3 regions of the Streptomyces sp. NPDC094448 genome follow, and region 1 is predicted to be linked to each of the others. Evidence: riboswitches for the same ligand, from Rfam matches in the RefSeq annotation. Region 1 holds a riboswitch; each other region holds the start of a gene.

Region 1 (5,598 bases):
GCACCGCGGGGCCGGCGGGCGGTATGCCGCGGGTCGACCAGCCGGAGGGCGGTCTCCCGTTTCCGTACGGTCCGGGCGTGGACGGTGAGCACCGCGCCGACGGCCGTGAACTGCACCAGGGTGAGGACGGCGGCGGTGCGCAGGTCCAGCAGGTGTGCGGTCTGCCGGTAGACCTCGACCTCCAGGGTGGCGAAGCCGGGGCCGCCGAGGATCTGCACGATGCCGAAGGAGGTGAAGGTGAACAGGAAGACCATCAGGGCGGCGGAGGCGACGGACGGCGCGAGCGCGGGGAGTGTCACGGTGCGCCAGGCGGTGAACCGTCCGGCGCCGAGGACCCGGGCGGCCTCTTCCTGGCGGGGGTCGAGCTGGGCCCAGAGCCCGCCGACGGTCCGGACGACGACGGCGTAGTTGAAGAAGACATGGGCGATCAGGATCGCCCACACCGTGGTGTCGAGCCGGATGCCCCAGGCCTCGTCGAGGAGTCCGCCGCGGCCCAGCAGGGCGAGGAATGCGGTGCCGACGACGACCGTCGGCAGCACGAACGGCACGGTCACCACGGCCCGCAGCAGCTTCTTCCCGGGGAAGGCGTAGCGGGCGGTGACATAGGCGCAGGGCAGGGCGATCAGCAGGGTCAGCGCGGTGGAGGCGAGCGCCTGCCAGGCGGTGAACCAGAGGACCCCGGCGATATCGTCCCGGCCGAGGACTTCGGTGATGTGCCCGAACTGCCAGCTGCCGCCGGAGCGCAGTCCGCGGCCGACGATGGCGGCCACGGGGTAGGCGAAGAAGACCGCGAAGAACACGGCGGGCAGGGCGAGCAGGGCGAGCCGCGCCGCGGTCCCGGTGCGGAGGGCGCGCACCGCACGGCCGGTACGGCGGCCCTGTGCCGCCGCCCGGTCCGTGCGTTCCGGTCCTCCGGCCGTCACTTGACGACGGTCGACGACCACTTCTGGATCCACTGTTCCCGGTTCTTCGTGATGGTGTCCGGCGGCAGCGTCGCCGGGTCGGTGATCGTCGCGCCGTGGCGGGTGAACAGTTCGGGGAGTTTGGTGCCCTCGACGACCGGGTTCACGAACATGTTCAGCGGCAGATCCTCCTGGAACGGCGCCGAGACGAGGAAGTCCAGCAGCGCCTTGCCGCCGGCCTCGTTCTTCGCGCCCTTCAGCAGTCCGGCGAACTCGACCTGCCGGAAGCAGGTGCCGGCGGCGACCCCGGTCGGTGCCTCCTTGGGCTGCGGCTCCGCGAAGAGGACCTCGACGGGCGGGCTGGAGGCGTAGGAGACGACCAGCGGCCGGTCGCCGCCTTCCTTCTTTCCGCCCGCGGAGCCGGAGAACTCGCGGTTGTAGGCCTCTTCCCAGCCGTCGACGACCTTGAGGCCGTTGGCCTTGAGCTTCTTCCAGTAGTCCTGCCAGCCGTCCTCGCCGTAGCGGGCGACGGTGCCGAGGAGGAAGCCGAGGCCCGGCGATGACGTGGCCGCGTTCTCGGCGACCAGCAGGTTCCGGTACTCGGGCTTGAGCAGGTCGTCGAAGGTGACGGGCGGCGCGAGCTTGCGGTCGGCGAAGTACTTCTTGTCGTAGTTGACGCAGATGTCGCCGGTGTCGACGGGGGTGACCCGGTGCTTGTCGCCGTCGAGGCGGACCGCCGCGGGTATCCGGTCGAGGCCCTTCGCCTCGTGGGGGGTGAAGATGCCGTTGTCGAGGGCGCGGGAGAGGAGGGTGTTGTCGACGCCGAAGAAGACGTCGCCCTGCGGGGAGCCCTTGGTGAGGATCTCCTTGTTGAGCGCGACGCCCGCGTCACCGCTCTTGAGGATCTTGACGGTGTAGCCGGTCTGCCGGGTGAACTCCTTGAGGACGTCCTCGGAGGCGGCGAAGGAGTCATGGCTGACGAGGGTGACGGTCTTCGAGGCCTTGCCGCCGCCCTGCTCCTTCTCGGCGGAGGAGTCCCCGCCGCAGGCGGCGAGCACGGTCACACCGAGTGCGGCGGCCAGCGCGGCCGCCGCGCCCCTTCTGATACTGCTACTGCTCACTGGTCGAAGTCCTCCTGGTGAAGGCCAGGAAGAGACGCGGCCCTGCCCGGATCCCCGAGGGAATCCGGGCAGGGCGCAACAGCTTGAGTGAAAGACCGAACTTCCTACCCGGAATGACCCGGGCGAGGTTCAGAGGGTCTGCGGCCCCGTGGGTACCGCACTCTCAGCGCTGTGGCGCTCCCCTGTCGGAAATATGCAAATGTTCAGGCCAGACTACAAGGCTCGGATCCCGCCATGGCAGGGGCGGTCCCGGAATGTGTCCGGTCCGTCACCGCTCGGCGGCGGCGAGCTGTCCGCAGGCCCCGTCGATCTCCTGACCGCGGGTGTCCCGTACGGTCACCGGCACCCCGTGGGCGGCGATGGCCTCGACGAACGCCTTTTCGTCCTCCGGCCGTGAGGCGGTCCACTGGGAGCCGGGGGTGGGGTTCAGCGGAATGAGATTGACATGGACCCGCTTGCCCTTCAGCAGCCTGCCGAGCAGATCGCCCCGCCACGCCTGGTCGTTGATGTCGCGGATCAGCGCGTACTCGATGGAGACCCGGCGGCCGGACTTCTCCGCGTACTCCCAGGCCGCGTCGAGGACCTCGCGGACCTTCCAGCGGGTGTTGACCGGCACCAGGGTGTCGCGCAGTTCGTCGTCGGGGGCGTGCAGCGAGACGGCGAGCCGGCATTTGAAGCCCTCGTCGGCGAAGCGCTGCATGGCGGGGACCAGACCGACCGTGGAGACGGTGATCCCGCGCTGCGAGAGCCCGAGGCCGTCCGGCTCGGGGTCGGTGAGCCGGCGGATGGCGCCCACGACCCGCTTGTAGTTCGCCAGCGGCTCGCCCATGCCCATGAAGACGATGTTCGACAGCCGGGCGGGCCCGCCGGGGACCTCGCCGTCCCGCAGCGCCCGCATACCGTCGACGATCTGGTGCACGATCTCCGCCGTCGACAGGTTCCGGTCGAGACCGGCCTGTCCGGTGGCGCAGAACGGGCAGTTCATCCCGCAGCCCGCCTGGGAGGAGATGCACATCGTCACCCGGTCCGGGTAGCGCATCAGGACCGATTCGACGAGGGTCCCGTCGTGCAGTCTCCAGAGCGTCTTGCGGGTGGTGTCGTCGTCGCACGAGATATGCCGCACCACCGACATCAGCTCGGGCAGCAGCTCCGCGGCGAGCTTCTCCCGCGCGGCGGCCGGGATGTCCGTCCACTGCGCCGGATCGTGGGCGTACCGCGCGAAGTAGTGCTGGGAGAGCTGGCGGGCGCGGAACGGCTTCTCGCCGATCGCGGCGACGGCGTCCTTGCGCTCGGCCGGCGAGAGGTCGGCGAGATGCCTCGGGGGCTTCTTGGCTCCGCGGGGCGCGATGAAAGTGAGTTCTCCGGGCTTGGGCATGGTCCATCCAGTGTCGCAGAGATACGGAGAAGGGCCCGCCATCCTGTGGATAACGGGCCCTTCCCGGCGAAACAGCAGGTCACCGGGGCCTGCCGGGGGTACGGCCGGTCCGGCCGTACCTCTGAACGGTGCGCGGCCCCGGTTCCGGGCCGCGCACGGTGCGGCCCCTAACCGGCCCCGACGAACACCACCAGCAGCAGCCACACTACCGGCGCCGTCGGCAGCAGCGAGTCCAGGCGGTCCATGATGCCGCCGTGGCCCGGCAGCAGGGTGCCCATGTCCTTGATGCCGAGATCCCGTTTGATCATCGACTCGCCCAGATCGCCCAGGGTCGCCGTGACGGCGACCGCGAGGCCCAGCAGGATCCCCTGCCACCAGGCGCCGCCGTCGATGAGGAACTGCATGCACAGGGCGCCCGCGACCATGGCGAAGCCGACCGCGCCGAGCAGGCCTTCCCGGGTCTTCCCCGGGCTGATCCTCGGCGCCAGCTTCCGCTTGCCGAAACGCCAGCCGACCGCGTACGCGCCGGTGTCGCTGACCACGGTGAGGAGAAGGAACGTCAGCACCCGCTGCGCCCCGTCGTCCGCGGTGAGCATCATCGACACGAAGGTCGCCAGGAACGGCACGTAGAAAGCGGCGAAGACACCCGCCGTGACGTCCTTCAGATACCCCTCGGGGGGCTCCGTCATCCGCCACACCAGGACCGCGAGGGCGGTGAGGGCCGTGGCGACCCAGGCGCCCTCGGCGCCGCGCACATACCCGGCGACGACCATCGCCGCGCCGCCGACCGCGAGCGGCACCAGCGGGGCCTTGATGCCCTTGCGCTCCTGGAGGCGGGAGGTCAGCTCCCACAGCCCGACCACGACGGCGACCGTTATCACGCCGAGGAACACGGCCTTGACCACGAAAAGCGACGCGACGATCACCGCGCCGAGGCCGACTCCGACCCCTATCGCCGCACGCAGATCACGGCCGGCCCGCTTCTTCGCCTTCACCGCCCCGGCGGCGTCCGCAGGGCCCGCCGCTGCCGGACCTCCGGCGGCACCGGGTGCGCCGGATGCGTCCGGACCGCCGGGAGCCTGCCCGCCGCCGCGGGGGTCCCCGGGGCCGCCGGCCGGCGGGGGCTGCGGCCCGGCCGGTGCGGGCTCCCGAGGAAGCTCATCGCGGAACAGGGGGCGGCCCGGCTCGGCGGCCCCCCGGCCACTGTCGTTCCGGCGGTCACGGTCACCGGGACCGCCGGCGTCTCTACCTGCGTCGGGAAAGTCCGGCACGATGGGCATGGGCCGAGTCTGCTGTGCGTCGTGCCCGTCGTACGCGGGACCCGCCGAAAGCGGGCCCCGGTCCTGCGGACGCCACCCCCCGACGTAGTCGGCCCGCTGCGGGGCCCCCCAGGAAGCGTCGTTCATCAGACTTCGAGCAGCTCGGCTTCCTTGTGCTTCAGCAGCTCGTCCACCTGCGCCACGTACTTCGCGGTGGTGTCGTCGAGCTCCTTCTCCGCACGGCGGCCCTCGTCCTCGCCGACCTCGCCGTCCTTGACGAGCTTGTCGATGGTCTCCTTGGCCTTGCGGCGGACCGCGCGGATGGAGATCTTCGCGTCCTCGGCCTTGGTCTTGGCGACCTTGATGTACTCGCGGCGGCGCTCCTCGGTCAGCTCCGGGAACACCACACGGATGATGTTGCCGTCGTTGCTCGGGTTGACCCCGAGGTCGGAGTCGCGGATCGCCTGCTCGATATTGCGCAGCGCCGTCTTGTCGAAGGGCGTGACCACGGCCATCCGGGGCTCGGGCACCGAGAAGGACGCGAGCTGATTGATCGGGGTCAGCGCACCGTAGTAGTCGGCCACGATCTTGTTGAACATCGCCGGGTGCGCGCGTCCGGTGCGGATCGCGGCGAAGTCGTCCTTGGCAACCAGGACGGCCTTCTCCATCTTCTCCTCGGCCTCAAGGAGGGTCTCTTCGATCACCACTTGCTCCTGCGTGTCTTGAGTAGGCCCGGCTGACAACTGCCCGGTCGGGCGGAACCTGTCGCGTCTTCCCTGCACGGTGTCCGACCGGCAGGGCTTTGTCCATCCCCGGATATCGTCGGACGTCCGTTCCGGGACGCCCGGGACACCCCCCGGGTTCAGGCTCGGGTGCCCTTGCTGTTGACGAGCGTGCCGATCTTCTCACCACGTACCGCACGGGCGATATTGCCCGCGGCC
Region 2 (5,598 bases), on a different contig from region 1:
GTGCGCACGGCGACGTTGCGCGATTTCCGCGTTCCGCCCTATGCGCAGATGCCCGTGCAGTCGGAGCCGGCGCAGGACGACGAGCGCCCCGAGAACATCCCGGCGCCGCGCGCGCCCGAGGCCGCGGCGCCGCCGCCCGCCGGGCCCGGGTCCGAGCCGCACCAGGCCGTCCGGGAGTACCCGGCGGCCGCCGTGCCGCAGCACGAGCAGGGGCAGCAGCCGGCGCACCGGACGGACATTCCGGGGTACGAGCAGGAGCCCGCCCCCTACCCCGGACCCCAGCAGGACCACCGGGTGCACCCGGCCGCCGAACCCCCGTCTGCGCACCGGCCGCACCCGGAGCCGTACGCCGACCCGGCCCCGGCCGGGCACCCCGGTGGCGACCGGCCGTACCCCGCGCAGACGCACCCCGGAGACGCCCTCACAGGACAGGCGCACGCCGCGGAGGTGCATCCCGGGAACGCCGTCCCCGAGGACGAGCTGCCCGAGGGCTACACCCCCACCGAACGGGACCTGCCCGTCATCGGCCGCGCCGAGCCCGACCCCGGCACCCTCCCCCTGACCGGCACCGCCGAGGCCCCCGTACCGACCGAACGGGGCCCGCTCTACGTCGTCGGCGACGTCCACGGCTATCTCGACCAGCTCGTCGCGGCCCTCACGGCCCAGGGGCTGATCGACGCCGAGGGGAACTGGGCCGCGGGCAATGCCCGGCTCTGGTTCCTCGGCGACTTCACCGACCGCGGCCCCGACGGCATCGGCGTCATCGACCTGGTGATGCGGCTCTCGGCCGAGGCAGCGGCCGCGGGCGGCTACTGCAAGGCCCTGATGGGCAATCACGAACTGCTGCTGCTCGGCGCCAAACGCTTTGTCGACACCCCGGTGAACTCCGGTGCGGGCACCGCCACCTTCCAGGCCGCCTGGCTGCTCAACGGCGGCCAGAAGTCCGATATGGACCGGCTCCAGGACGTCCACGTCCAGTGGATGGCCCGGCTCGACGCGGTCGCCGTCGAGGACGACCATCTGCTGCTGCACTCCGACACCACCGCCTATCTGGACTACGGCGATACCGTCGAGGACGTCAACGAGGCCGTCCAGGACGTCCTCACCCGCAACGACCCCGACGAGTGCTGGGACCTCTTCCGGAAGATGACCAAGCGGTTCTCCTTCCGCGACGAGGAGGCGGGACCGCCCGCCGTCCGCGAACTGCTCGGCGCCTACGGCGGCAGCCGGGTCGTCCACGGCCACAGCCCCATCCCGTATCTGCTCGGCGAGGTCGGTACGGAGGACGGCGAGGACGGCGAACGCCCGGTCGTCGAGGGCCCGCACGTCTACGCGGACGGGCTGGCGATCGCCATGGACGGCGGAGTCACCATGGCCGGAAAGCTCCTTGTCGTCCAGTTGCCGGTGGCCGGCTGACCCAAGCCGGTTGGGCGTTTTACCGAAAGTCCCTGTCACCCCGTGCCGTAACGGCTCTACCATCTGCTTATCCGTTGCAGGCTCTCCTCCGTCTATCACCGGAAGTCCCGCTTTCTTATGGGCCTTTCGGGCGTACGGAGTATCGGGGGATGCACATGAACAGCGTTCCGCCCCTGCTCAGCGAGGACCGCGCCGAATTCCAGCGGCTCCTTGACGACGTACTGCGCACTGCCCATGAACGACCGGATCTGGCCACGATCGGCGAACGGCTCAACGCCACCCAACTGCGGACGATGGCGCTCAACAACACCGCGCTGATCACCGCTTCCGCCGCACCCGAGTACGCCCACTATGTACGGATCCGCGAGGAGGCCCACTCCCCCTCGCCCCAGGCCACCGGAGGGTCCGGCGCCGCCGAAGCGGTACCCGGCGGCGGGGACCACGACGGCACGGGCGCCGGTATGGGGGCCGTCTTCACCGTGCTCGCGCCGGTCCTCGCCGGTACGGCGGCCCTGATCTTCCTGCTCGTCGGCCATCTGCTGAAGATGCTCGACCCCCCTCCCTCCTTCGCCTCACCCCTGGTCTCAGCGGGCTGGTTCTTCGCGGCCCTGACCGCGGCGGCCATTCTGACGGCGGCGATCGGACTGCTGATCACCGCCGTGCGCAACAGCTCCACCCAGGTACCGGCCGCGGAGCATGCGGAAGAACTCCCCGACGAGGTCGCACGGGCCAAGGACGCCTGGCTCCATGCCGTACTGGAACGCGGTCTGCTGCCCTTCCTGCGGATCACGCTGGAGGACCCCAGCTCCGATCCGCTCTCCCCGGCACCCCCGCGGCAGCCGAACCGGATACCGAAGATCGGCTACGACAGCCCGGATTTCACCAGCCCCGGCGAAGGCGCCACGGCCGGTCAGCGCCCCACCTTCACCAGCCCCGACTTCACCAGCCCGGACTTCGGCGGCCCCGATCACCCACCCGAGTGACCGGGGTGCCCCGGCGCCGACGGCGCCCAACTCGGCTTACGGCCCTGATCAGTCGGCCAGCGGCAGATAGACGCGGTTCCCGCTCGCCGCGAACTCCTCCGACTTCCGGAGCATGCCCTCCGCGATCTCCTCGTCGCTCGCCCCCTGCGCCGCTGCCTCGTCCCCGCCGAACTGCTCGGCGATCGAACGACTGATCTTCATCGAGCAGAACTTGGGACCGCACATGGAACAGAAGTGCGCCGTCTTCGCGGGCTCGGCGGGCAGGGTCTCGTCATGGAACTCCCGGGCCGTATCGGGGTCGAGCGCCAGATTGAACTGGTCCTCCCAACGGAATTCGAAACGGGCGTCCGACAGCGCGTCGTCCCACTCCTGGGCATCCGGATGCCCCTTGGCGAGATCGGCCGCATGCGCCGCGATCTTGTAGGTGATAACACCGGTTTTGACGTCGTCCCGGTTGGGCAGACCGAGGTGCTCCTTGGGCGTCACGTAACAGAGCATCGCCGTGCCCCACCAGGCAATCATCGCAGCCCCGATACCGGAGGTGATGTGGTCGTAGGCGGGCGCCACATCGGTGGTCAGCGGGCCGAGCGTATAGAAGGGGGCCTCCTCGCAGATCTCCTGCTGGAGGTCGATATTCTCTTTGATCTTGTGCATCGGAACGTGACCGGGGCCCTCGATCATCGTCTGCACATTCATACGCTTGGCGATCCGGTTGAGTTCCCCGAGCGTCCGCAGCTCCGCGAACTGCGCCTCGTCGTTGGCATCCGCGATCGACCCGGGCCGGAGCCCGTCACCGAGGGAGTAGGTGACGTCGTACGCCGCGAGGATCTCGCACAGCTCCTCGAAATGCTCGTACAGAAACGATTCCTTGTGGTGCGCCAGACACCAGGCGGCCATGATCGAACCGCCGCGCGAGACGATCCCGGTCTTCCGGCGCGCGGTCAGCGGGACATACCGCAGCAGCACCCCGGCGTGGACGGTCATATAGTCCACCCCCTGCTCGGCCTGTTCGATCACGGTGTCCTTGTAGACCTCCCAGCTCAGCTCCTCGGCCCGGCCGTCGACCTTCTCCAGCGCCTGGTAGAGCGGCACCGTGCCGATCGGGACGGGGGAGTTGCGCAGCACCCACTCGCGGGTGGTGTGGATATTGCGCCCGGTGGACAGGTCCATGACCGTGTCAGCGCCCCAGCGGGTGGCCCAGGTCATCTTCTCGACCTCCTCCTCGATGGAGGAGGTGACCGCGGAGTTGCCGATATTGGCGTTGACCTTCACCAGGAACCGCTTGCCGATGATCATCGGTTCGATCTCGGGATGGTTGACGTTGGCGGGGAGCACCGCCCGGCCGGCGGCGATCTCCTCCCGTACGACCTCGGGAGAAACGTTCTCCCGCAGCGCCACGAACTCCATTTCGGGGGTGATCTCGCCCCGGCGGGCGTACGCGAGCTGGGTCACCGCCTGTCCGTCGCGGCCCCGGCGCGGCTGGCGCGGCCGCCCCGGGAAGACCGCGTCGAGGTTGCGCAGCCCTCCGCGCGGCGAAGTGTGCCGGACGCCGTCGTCCTCCGGGCGCACCGGACGGCCCGCGTACTCCTCGGTGTCGCCGCGCGCGACGATCCAGTGCTCCCGCAGGGGCGGCAGCCCGCGGCGTACGTCCGTCTCGACGGTGGGGTCGGTGTACGGGCCGGAGGTGTCGTACAGCGTCACGTCCCGGCCATTGGTGAGGTGCACCTGACGGACCGGCACCCGGAGATCGGGGCGCGAGCCCTCGATGTACCCCTTGTGCCAGCCGGGCGTGCGAACACCGTCGGCCGCCACCGGGGCGGCGGGTACGACGGCAGGCGTGCGTGCATCCTGAACGGTCATGAAGACCTACTCCCTACGCCGGCATTACCCGGTAACAGGTTCGGCGGTCGACGCAGCGATTCCCGTGACCGGCACCTTCGGCGCGTATATGTCCCGCATATACGTCCGATGGTGCGTCGACGGAGGTCAGCGCCCTCTCAGCCCGGTGCTCCGAGCTCCCGCGTGTGCAAAGGTGACACCACGCTAGCGTCATTTCTGGCGTGCTGAACAGGGGCCCCCGTCCGTTCTTGCGATGATCGGTCGGTGACGTCATCAGCGCCCGGTCCCCAGGGGGGTCCCGACTCCCGGTTCGCGTACGGTGCGGCGGACGGCGGCGGTCAGGGGTACGGCCCCGGTCCGGACCCCGCCCCCGTCCCTGCCTCCGCCGCGGCACCTCCCCCGACGCCCGCCCGGGCACCCGCCCGCAGCCACGAACACGCGCACGCGCCCCCACCGCCGACGACTCCGGTGCCCGCACACCTTCACGGGCACAGTCATGGGCACAGCCACAGCCATGGACCGGCCGCCCCCGTCTCACGCCATCTGCGCCGCATCATCGCCGCGGTGCTGATTCCTTTCGCCGCGGCCGTCGTCGTGGGTCTGGCCGTCCTCTGGCCCGGCTCCGCCCCAGGTCATGAACGCACCGGCGTCGGCTTCGACCGCCAGACCGAACAGGCGGTCGTCACCCGCGTCGACCCGGTCGACTGCAAGTCGGTCAACTCCGCGCAGGTGCCTCCGACCGGTGACACCAGTACGCCCCAGGGCCGTGAGGCCGTCGCGGCGCAGCAGGGCGACTGCAAGAAGGCGACCATCAGGATCACCTCCGGGCCTCATCTGGACCGGATCATCGCCGAGATCGTCCAGCCGGACGCGTCACGGCAGTTGGAGCGGGGGCAGCAGCTCGTGGTGGCGTACGCCCCCGATGCGCCCCGCGACCTCCAGTACTCGGTCATCGACGTGAACCGCCGGTTCCCGCTCGCCGTGGTGGCCGGGGTCTTCGCCCTGGCCGTGGTGCTGGTGGGGCGGATGCGCGGGGTGATGGCGCTGATTGCGCTGGCCGCGTCCTTCGCCGTGCTGACGCTGTTCATCCTCCCCGCGATCCTGGAAGGCTCCAATCCGCTGGCCGTCGCGGTGGTCGGCTCCAGTGCGATCATGCTGATCGCGCTCTACGCCTGTCACGGCATCACCGCCCGTACCTCCGTCGCGGTCCTCGGCACGCTGATCTCGCTGCTGCTGATCGGGCTGCTGGGCTCGCTGTTCATCGACTGGGCGGCGCTTTCGGGCAATACCGACGACAACACCGGGCTGATCCATGGGCTCTATCCGGGCATCGACATGAGCGGACTCCTGCTGGCCGGTG
Region 3 (5,598 bases), on a different contig from region 1:
CATGGGTGCTTCCGGTGTCCTTCCGATGCGTTGCACGGGACGGCGGTTCTTCCGCGGTGCCGTACGGCGGTTCTGTTCGCGATGCCGTGTGCTGTGGGGCTCTGCCCGCCGTGCGGTACGGCTTAGAGGCCCTTCAAGGTGATGGTGACCGTGCTGCCCTCGGGGGCCCGCTCGTCGGCTGACGGTGACTGGCCCGCAACCTTGTCCCCCAGATACGGGAAGGACTCCTCCACCTTCACCTTGAAGCCCGCCGCCTCCAGCTCCCGGCGCGCGTCGCCCTCGGACGAGCCGGAGACATCGGGGACGGCGACCATTCTGGGGCCCTTGGAGACCGTGAGGGTGACGGTGTCGCCGGTGGCGAGCCGGGTGCCCTCGGGCGCCGACTGACGGGCGACCGTCCCCGCGGCCTCGGGGGAATTGACCTGATCGGGCTCCACGGCGACCTCGAAACCGGCACCCTCCAGAGCGGCCGTCGCCTCGGCGACCGGATCGCCCGTGACATCCGGCACCTCGACGGGCGCGCCCTTGCTGACGACCAGGGAGACCGCCGTATCGGGACGGCGCCCGGTGCCGGCCGCCGGATCCGTACGGATCACCGCGCCCCGCGGGACCTCGGCACTGAACTCCTCGGAGACCGAGCCGGGGGCGAATCCGGCCTTGCGGAGCCGCTCCTCGGCCTTTTCCTGCGGAACGTCCTCGAGGGACGGCACCCGGACGATCTCCGGGCCGCGTGAGACGACGAGCGTCACCGAGCCGTTGCCCCGGATCCGCTCGTTGGTCACGGGGTCCGACCAGATGACGGAGCCCCGCTCGACGGTATCGCTGAACTCGCGCCGGACGCCCTTCACCCCGAGGCCGGCGTCCTCGATGCGCTTCTCCGCCGCGGCCTCGGTCAGGCCGATCACGGCGGGGACGCGGGTGAACTGACCGGAGTTGATGTACCAGACGCCGCCGGCGACACCGAAGACCGCGAGCACCGCCACCATGATCGTGATCATGCCCCGGCGCGTCAGCCGGGGAAGGTCCCGGCGCCCCGCGCCGACCCGCCCGGCGGCGGGCAGCGGCGGCGTCGCCAGCCTGGCCGTGCGCTGGACCCGCTGCTCGTCGGGGAGGACCCCGGAGGTCCACGGAATGACGTCCGTACGCTCTTCGGAGCCCGTACGACGGGCCCGTCCGCCGCGCGTACCGGAGGGTGCGTCACCGGCTTCCCGGGCGCCGGGCGGCAGCAGGTCGAGCTGCTCGTCGTCGAGGGCGGCACGGGCCGCTCGGGTCTGCGCGAGCAGCGCCACCGCGTCGTACGGACGGACATCGGGCGTGCGCGCGGTCGCGCTCGCCACCAGCTCGTCCAGTTCCAGGGCAAGCCCCGGCACCGCGGCCGACGGCGCCGGAACGGAGTCGTGGAGATGCTGGTAGAGAACCTGGGCGGGGGTGTCGCCCGCATACGGTTTGGCGCCGGTGAGCATCTCGTACAGCACGACCCCGCAGGCGTACACGTCGGAGCGGGTGTCGGTGGTGCCTTCTTCGATCTGTTCGGGCGCGAGATAGGAGACCGTACCCAGGACGCTGCCGGTGGTGTTCGTCACCGAACCGACGGCACGTACCAGCCCGAAATCGGCGACCTTGACCCGGCCGTCGTCCCCTATCAGCACATTCTCCGGTTTGACGTCCCGGTGGACGAAGCCCGCCCGATGGGCCGCGCCGAGCGCCGCGAGAACCGGCTCCAGGATGTCCAGCGCCGCCCGCGGACGGAGCGCGCCGCGCTCGCGCAGCACGTCCCGCAGGGTGCATCCGGCGACGTACTCCATGGCCAGATAGACATAGGCGCCCTGCGCGCCCTGGTCGAACACCCCCACCACATTGGGGTGCGACAGCCGGGCGACGGATTTGGCCTCCCGGATGAACCGCGCCACGAAGGTCGCGTCCGTCGCCAGCGCCGGATGCATCACCTTCAGCGCCAGCTCACGGTCCAGCCGGGTGTCCAGGGCCCGGTAGACCGTGGCCATCCCGCCGACGGCGATGCGCTCGTCGACGCGGTATCGGCCGTCGAGCACCTGCCCGACGAGGGGGTCCTGAAGGGTCGTGTCCACAGGCCGATTCTACGAGCCCGGACCGACAGCCCCGTCGCCGTCGGTCCCGGCACCGCCGTGACCGGGGCGGGATCGGGTCGGGAACGGTGCCGAGCTGTGACGCTCCGCCCGTGCGGCCGAGCGCCTCCCCGGGCGGCCTGCCCCCGGCCGCGACGGTGCCGCCGGACCCGCCGGGGCCGCCCGGGGCCGGGCTCAGCGGGCCGACCCGGTGCCGGGTCCGTCCGGGGTCCCGAACGCCGGGCGCTCCGGATCCGGGTCCGCCGGGTCCCTGCCGTCCCTGCCGTCACCCGCGTCCGGGCCCAGTGCCGCGATTCCGGACGCGGGGGAGGAGGCGCGGGCGAAGTGGCGGCGCGGGATACGGCCCGCGCGGTGGGCAAGCCGTCCCGCCTCGACTCCGTACCGCATCGCCTCGGCCATCAGCACCGGCTCCTGGGCGCGGGTCACGGCCGATGCGAGCATCACCGCGGCGCAGCCCAGCTCCATCGCCAGGACCGCGTCGGACGCCGTCCCGGCGCCCGCGTCCAGAATGACCGGCACTCCGGCGCTCTCCACGATCAACTGGAAGTTGTGCGGATTGCGGATGCCGAGGCCCGAGCCGATGGGGGAGCCCAGCGGCATGATCGCCGCGCAGCCGGCGTCCTCCAGCTTCCGGGCCAGCACCGGATCGTCATTGGTGTACGGGAGGACGGTGAAGCCGTCGTCGACGAGGGTCTCGGCCGCGTCGAGCAGCTCCACCGGGTCGGGCAGCAGGGTCCGTTCGTCGGCCACGACCTCCAGTTTCACCCAGTCGGTCCCGAGGGCCTCCCGGGCGAGCCGGGCGGTGAGCACGGCCTCCCCGGCGGTGAAGCAGCCCGCGGTGTTCGGCAGGACGGCGATGCCGAGCCGGTCGAGGACGGAGAGCACCGAACCGTGGACCGTGGGGTCGACGCGGCGCATGGCGACGGTGGTGAGGCGGGTACCGCTGGCGACCAGGGCGCGTTCCAGCACGTCGAGACTGGGCGCACCGCCCGTACCCATGATCAGCCGGGAGCCGAAGGTGGTGCCGGCGATGGTGAACGGATCACGGCCCGGTGCCGGATCCGGGGCCGGCGCGGCGGGTGACGGCGCCGGGCCGGTGCGGTGCGCCGTGGCGCCGTTGCGGGAGCGGGGGGCGGCCGGGGGCGGCGGCGGGGCGAGATCGGACACGGCCGGTCAGCCGCCCTGGACCGCGGTGAGGACCTCGACGCGGTCGCCGTCGCCGAGGAAGGTGCCGGGCCACTGGCCGCGGGGCACGACCGTCTCGTTGACCGCGGCGGCGACCCCGGCCGGTGCCGGGGTGAGCGTGGCGACGAGGGCGTCGAGAGTGGTTCCGGTGGCGAGTTCACGCCACTCGCCGTTGACGGAGACGAGCGGGGGAATGCTGTTCATACGAGTTGCTCCTGGGAGGCGGGGGCGGCGGGGAGGAAGCGGTCGGGGGTGAAGGGATGGACTTCCTCGGGGAGGGCGCCGGTGGCGAGCGCCGTCGCGATCGCATCGCCGGTCAGAGGAGTGAGGAGGACGCCGTTGCGGTAGTGGCCGGTGGCCAGCAGCAGTCCGGGCAGCGCGCTCGGGCCCAGCAGTGGGGCGTTGTCCGGAGAGCCGGGGCGGAGTCCGGCCCGGACCTCGGTCAGCGGCAGTTCGGTGATGCCGGGGACCAGTTCGTGCGCATCGCGCAGCAGTTCGTAGACCCCGCCCGCGGTGACGGTGGTGTCGAAGCCCAGCTCCTCGCTGGTCGCTCCGACGACCAGCTCGCCGTCGGCCCGGGGGACGAGATAGACGTGGCTGCCGCGGACGACGGCGCGCACGGTCCGGGAGAGGAAGGGGGCGAGCGGCGGGGGTACGGCCAGCCGGAGCACCTGCCCCTTCACCGGGCGTACGGGTGGCACGGCATCGGGGGGCAGCCCGGCCAGCCGGCCGCTGAGACTGCCCCCGGCGAGCACGGTCTGCCCGGCGCGCAGTTCGGTGCCGTCGCCGAGGAGCGCGCCCGCGGCCCGGTCGCGCTCCACCAGCAGCCGGTCGGCCCGGCTCCGGTGGAGGTGCACCCCGGCGCGTTCGCAGGCGGTGACCAGTGCCGCCGTCAGCCGCCGGGGGTCGACCTGGTGGTCGCCGTCGACCCGGAGCCCGCCGCGGACCCCGGGGGCGAGCATGGGTTCCAGGCGGCGGCACTCCCGGCCGGTCAGCCACTGCGAGTCCAGCCCGGACCGCTGTTGGAGGGCGTGGAGTTCCCGCAGATGGGCGCGGTCGTCGGCGTCGAGGGCGACGGCGAGGGTGCCGCAGGCGCGGTAGCCGACGGAGTGCCCGCTCACCTCCTCCAGTTCGGCGGCGAAGGCGGGATAGCGCCGGGCGGATTCCAGATTGAGGGCCAGCAGGGTCTGCTCGCCGTAGTGGAGTTCGGTGACGGCCGCGAGCATGCCCGCCGCCACTCCGGCCGCGCCGCCGCCCGGCTCCGGGTCGGCGACGGTGACCTTCAGCCCGCGCTGCGCGGACCGCCAGGCGACGGCGAGCCCGATGATCCCGCCCCCGATGACGAGCACATCGTCCCGGCTCCCGGCCCGGTCGGGTGCGGGTGGTGCCACGATGCGGGGTGACGGGGAGCGCGGCGCGGCTTCCTCGGGCGGCGCGGCCGGCCGTGCGGCGGCCGGTGCGGATGCTTCGGGGGTACGCGACATGGGCGTCCAGCCCCTCCCTTCGCCGGCATGACCCGGATCAGGTTCGTACGGTCGGAGGCCGGTCAGCCTCCCTCTCAGCCCGGTCCGTCCGGGCTCCCGCGAGTGCTTTACGGTGGCCAGCCTAACCCCCGGGTCCGCAGCGGAGTAAGACGGTCGGGGCGGCTGCACCGGGCCGGTCCGCAGGGGACGCCCGGACACGAGGAGAGGCTTTCACCCATGGCGGGCTCACTGGACGGACGTGTGCTGTCCCCGGTCGCCGATCAGGCGCCGGGCCAGGTCGGCACCCGTACCCGATTCGACTACCACGAGGAGGAGGGCCGGATCTGGGCCGAGTACGAGGGGGGCGACGTGGTCCACGGCCGTCTGGTCGGCACCAGGGAGGGCGACCGCCTCGACTTCCGCTATGTGCAGCTCAAGACCGACGGCGGCACCTCGTCGGGCCACTGCGTCTCCACCGTCGTCGAACTGCCCGACGGGCGGCTGAGGCTGGAGGAGAGCTGGTCCTGGGAGTCCCGGGACGGCAGTGGTACGAGCGTGGTGGAGGAGCTGCCCTGACCGCGGCTGTCCGGGGCCCCATATCCCTGATGGAATGTCAGGTGCTTAAGGTGGAGGGGTGAACGATCAGCAGACGGAGCGGGTGCGGCAGCCGGCGGGCGTGGTCGTCGTCGGTGCGGGCATGGCCGGGGTGCAGACGGCGGTCGCCCTGCGGGAGCTGGGCCACAACGGCTCCGTGACGGTGATCGGGGCCGAGCCCCACCAGCCGTACGACCGGCCGCCGCTCTCCAAGGCGGTCCTGCTCGGGACGGCCGAGGGATCCGCCTTCG

The links. Region 1 has a riboswitch for thiamine pyrophosphate ahead of ACIQ9E_RS28050 (thiamine ABC transporter substrate binding subunit). Riboswitches for the same ligand answer to the same signal wherever they lie in the genome.
Region 2: another riboswitch for thiamine pyrophosphate. It lies ahead of thiC (phosphomethylpyrimidine synthase ThiC); the one in region 1 lies ahead of ACIQ9E_RS28050 (thiamine ABC transporter substrate binding subunit).
Region 3: another riboswitch for thiamine pyrophosphate. It lies ahead of thiO (glycine oxidase ThiO); the one in region 1 lies ahead of ACIQ9E_RS28050 (thiamine ABC transporter substrate binding subunit).

What each region holds. Positions count from the first base shown of each region.
Region 1 covers NZ_JBIWGU010000017.1:79,832-85,429, reverse strand. The annotation lists gene ACIQ9E_RS28055 (ABC transporter permease) at 1-857, opposite strand, end outside; gene ACIQ9E_RS28050 (thiamine ABC transporter substrate binding subunit) at 920-2,023, opposite strand; TPP riboswitch at 2,107-2,217, opposite strand; gene rlmN (23S rRNA (adenine(2503)-C(2))-methyltransferase RlmN) at 2,292-3,398, opposite strand; gene ACIQ9E_RS28040 (phosphatidate cytidylyltransferase) at 3,566-4,804, opposite strand; gene frr (ribosome recycling factor) at 4,804-5,361, opposite strand; gene pyrH (UMP kinase) at 5,520-5,598, opposite strand, start outside.
Region 2 covers NZ_JBIWGU010000011.1:124,290-129,887, reverse strand. The annotation lists gene ACIQ9E_RS22260 (metallophosphoesterase) at 1-1,416, shown strand, start outside; gene ACIQ9E_RS22255 (hypothetical protein) at 1,566-2,399, shown strand; gene thiC (phosphomethylpyrimidine synthase ThiC) at 2,448-4,259, opposite strand; TPP riboswitch at 4,253-4,431, opposite strand; gene ACIQ9E_RS22245 (YibE/F family protein) at 4,707-5,598, shown strand, end outside.
Region 3 covers NZ_JBIWGU010000009.1:210,423-216,020, reverse strand. The annotation lists gene ACIQ9E_RS19380 (deoxyribonuclease IV) at 1-3, opposite strand, end outside; gene pknB (Stk1 family PASTA domain-containing Ser/Thr kinase) at 123-2,087, opposite strand; gene ACIQ9E_RS19370 (thiazole synthase) at 2,280-3,137, opposite strand; gene thiS (sulfur carrier protein ThiS) at 3,279-3,494, opposite strand; gene thiO (glycine oxidase ThiO) at 3,491-4,774, opposite strand; TPP riboswitch at 4,772-4,884, opposite strand; gene ACIQ9E_RS19355 (hypothetical protein) at 4,991-5,329, shown strand; gene ACIQ9E_RS19350 (NAD(P)/FAD-dependent oxidoreductase) at 5,451-5,598, shown strand, end outside.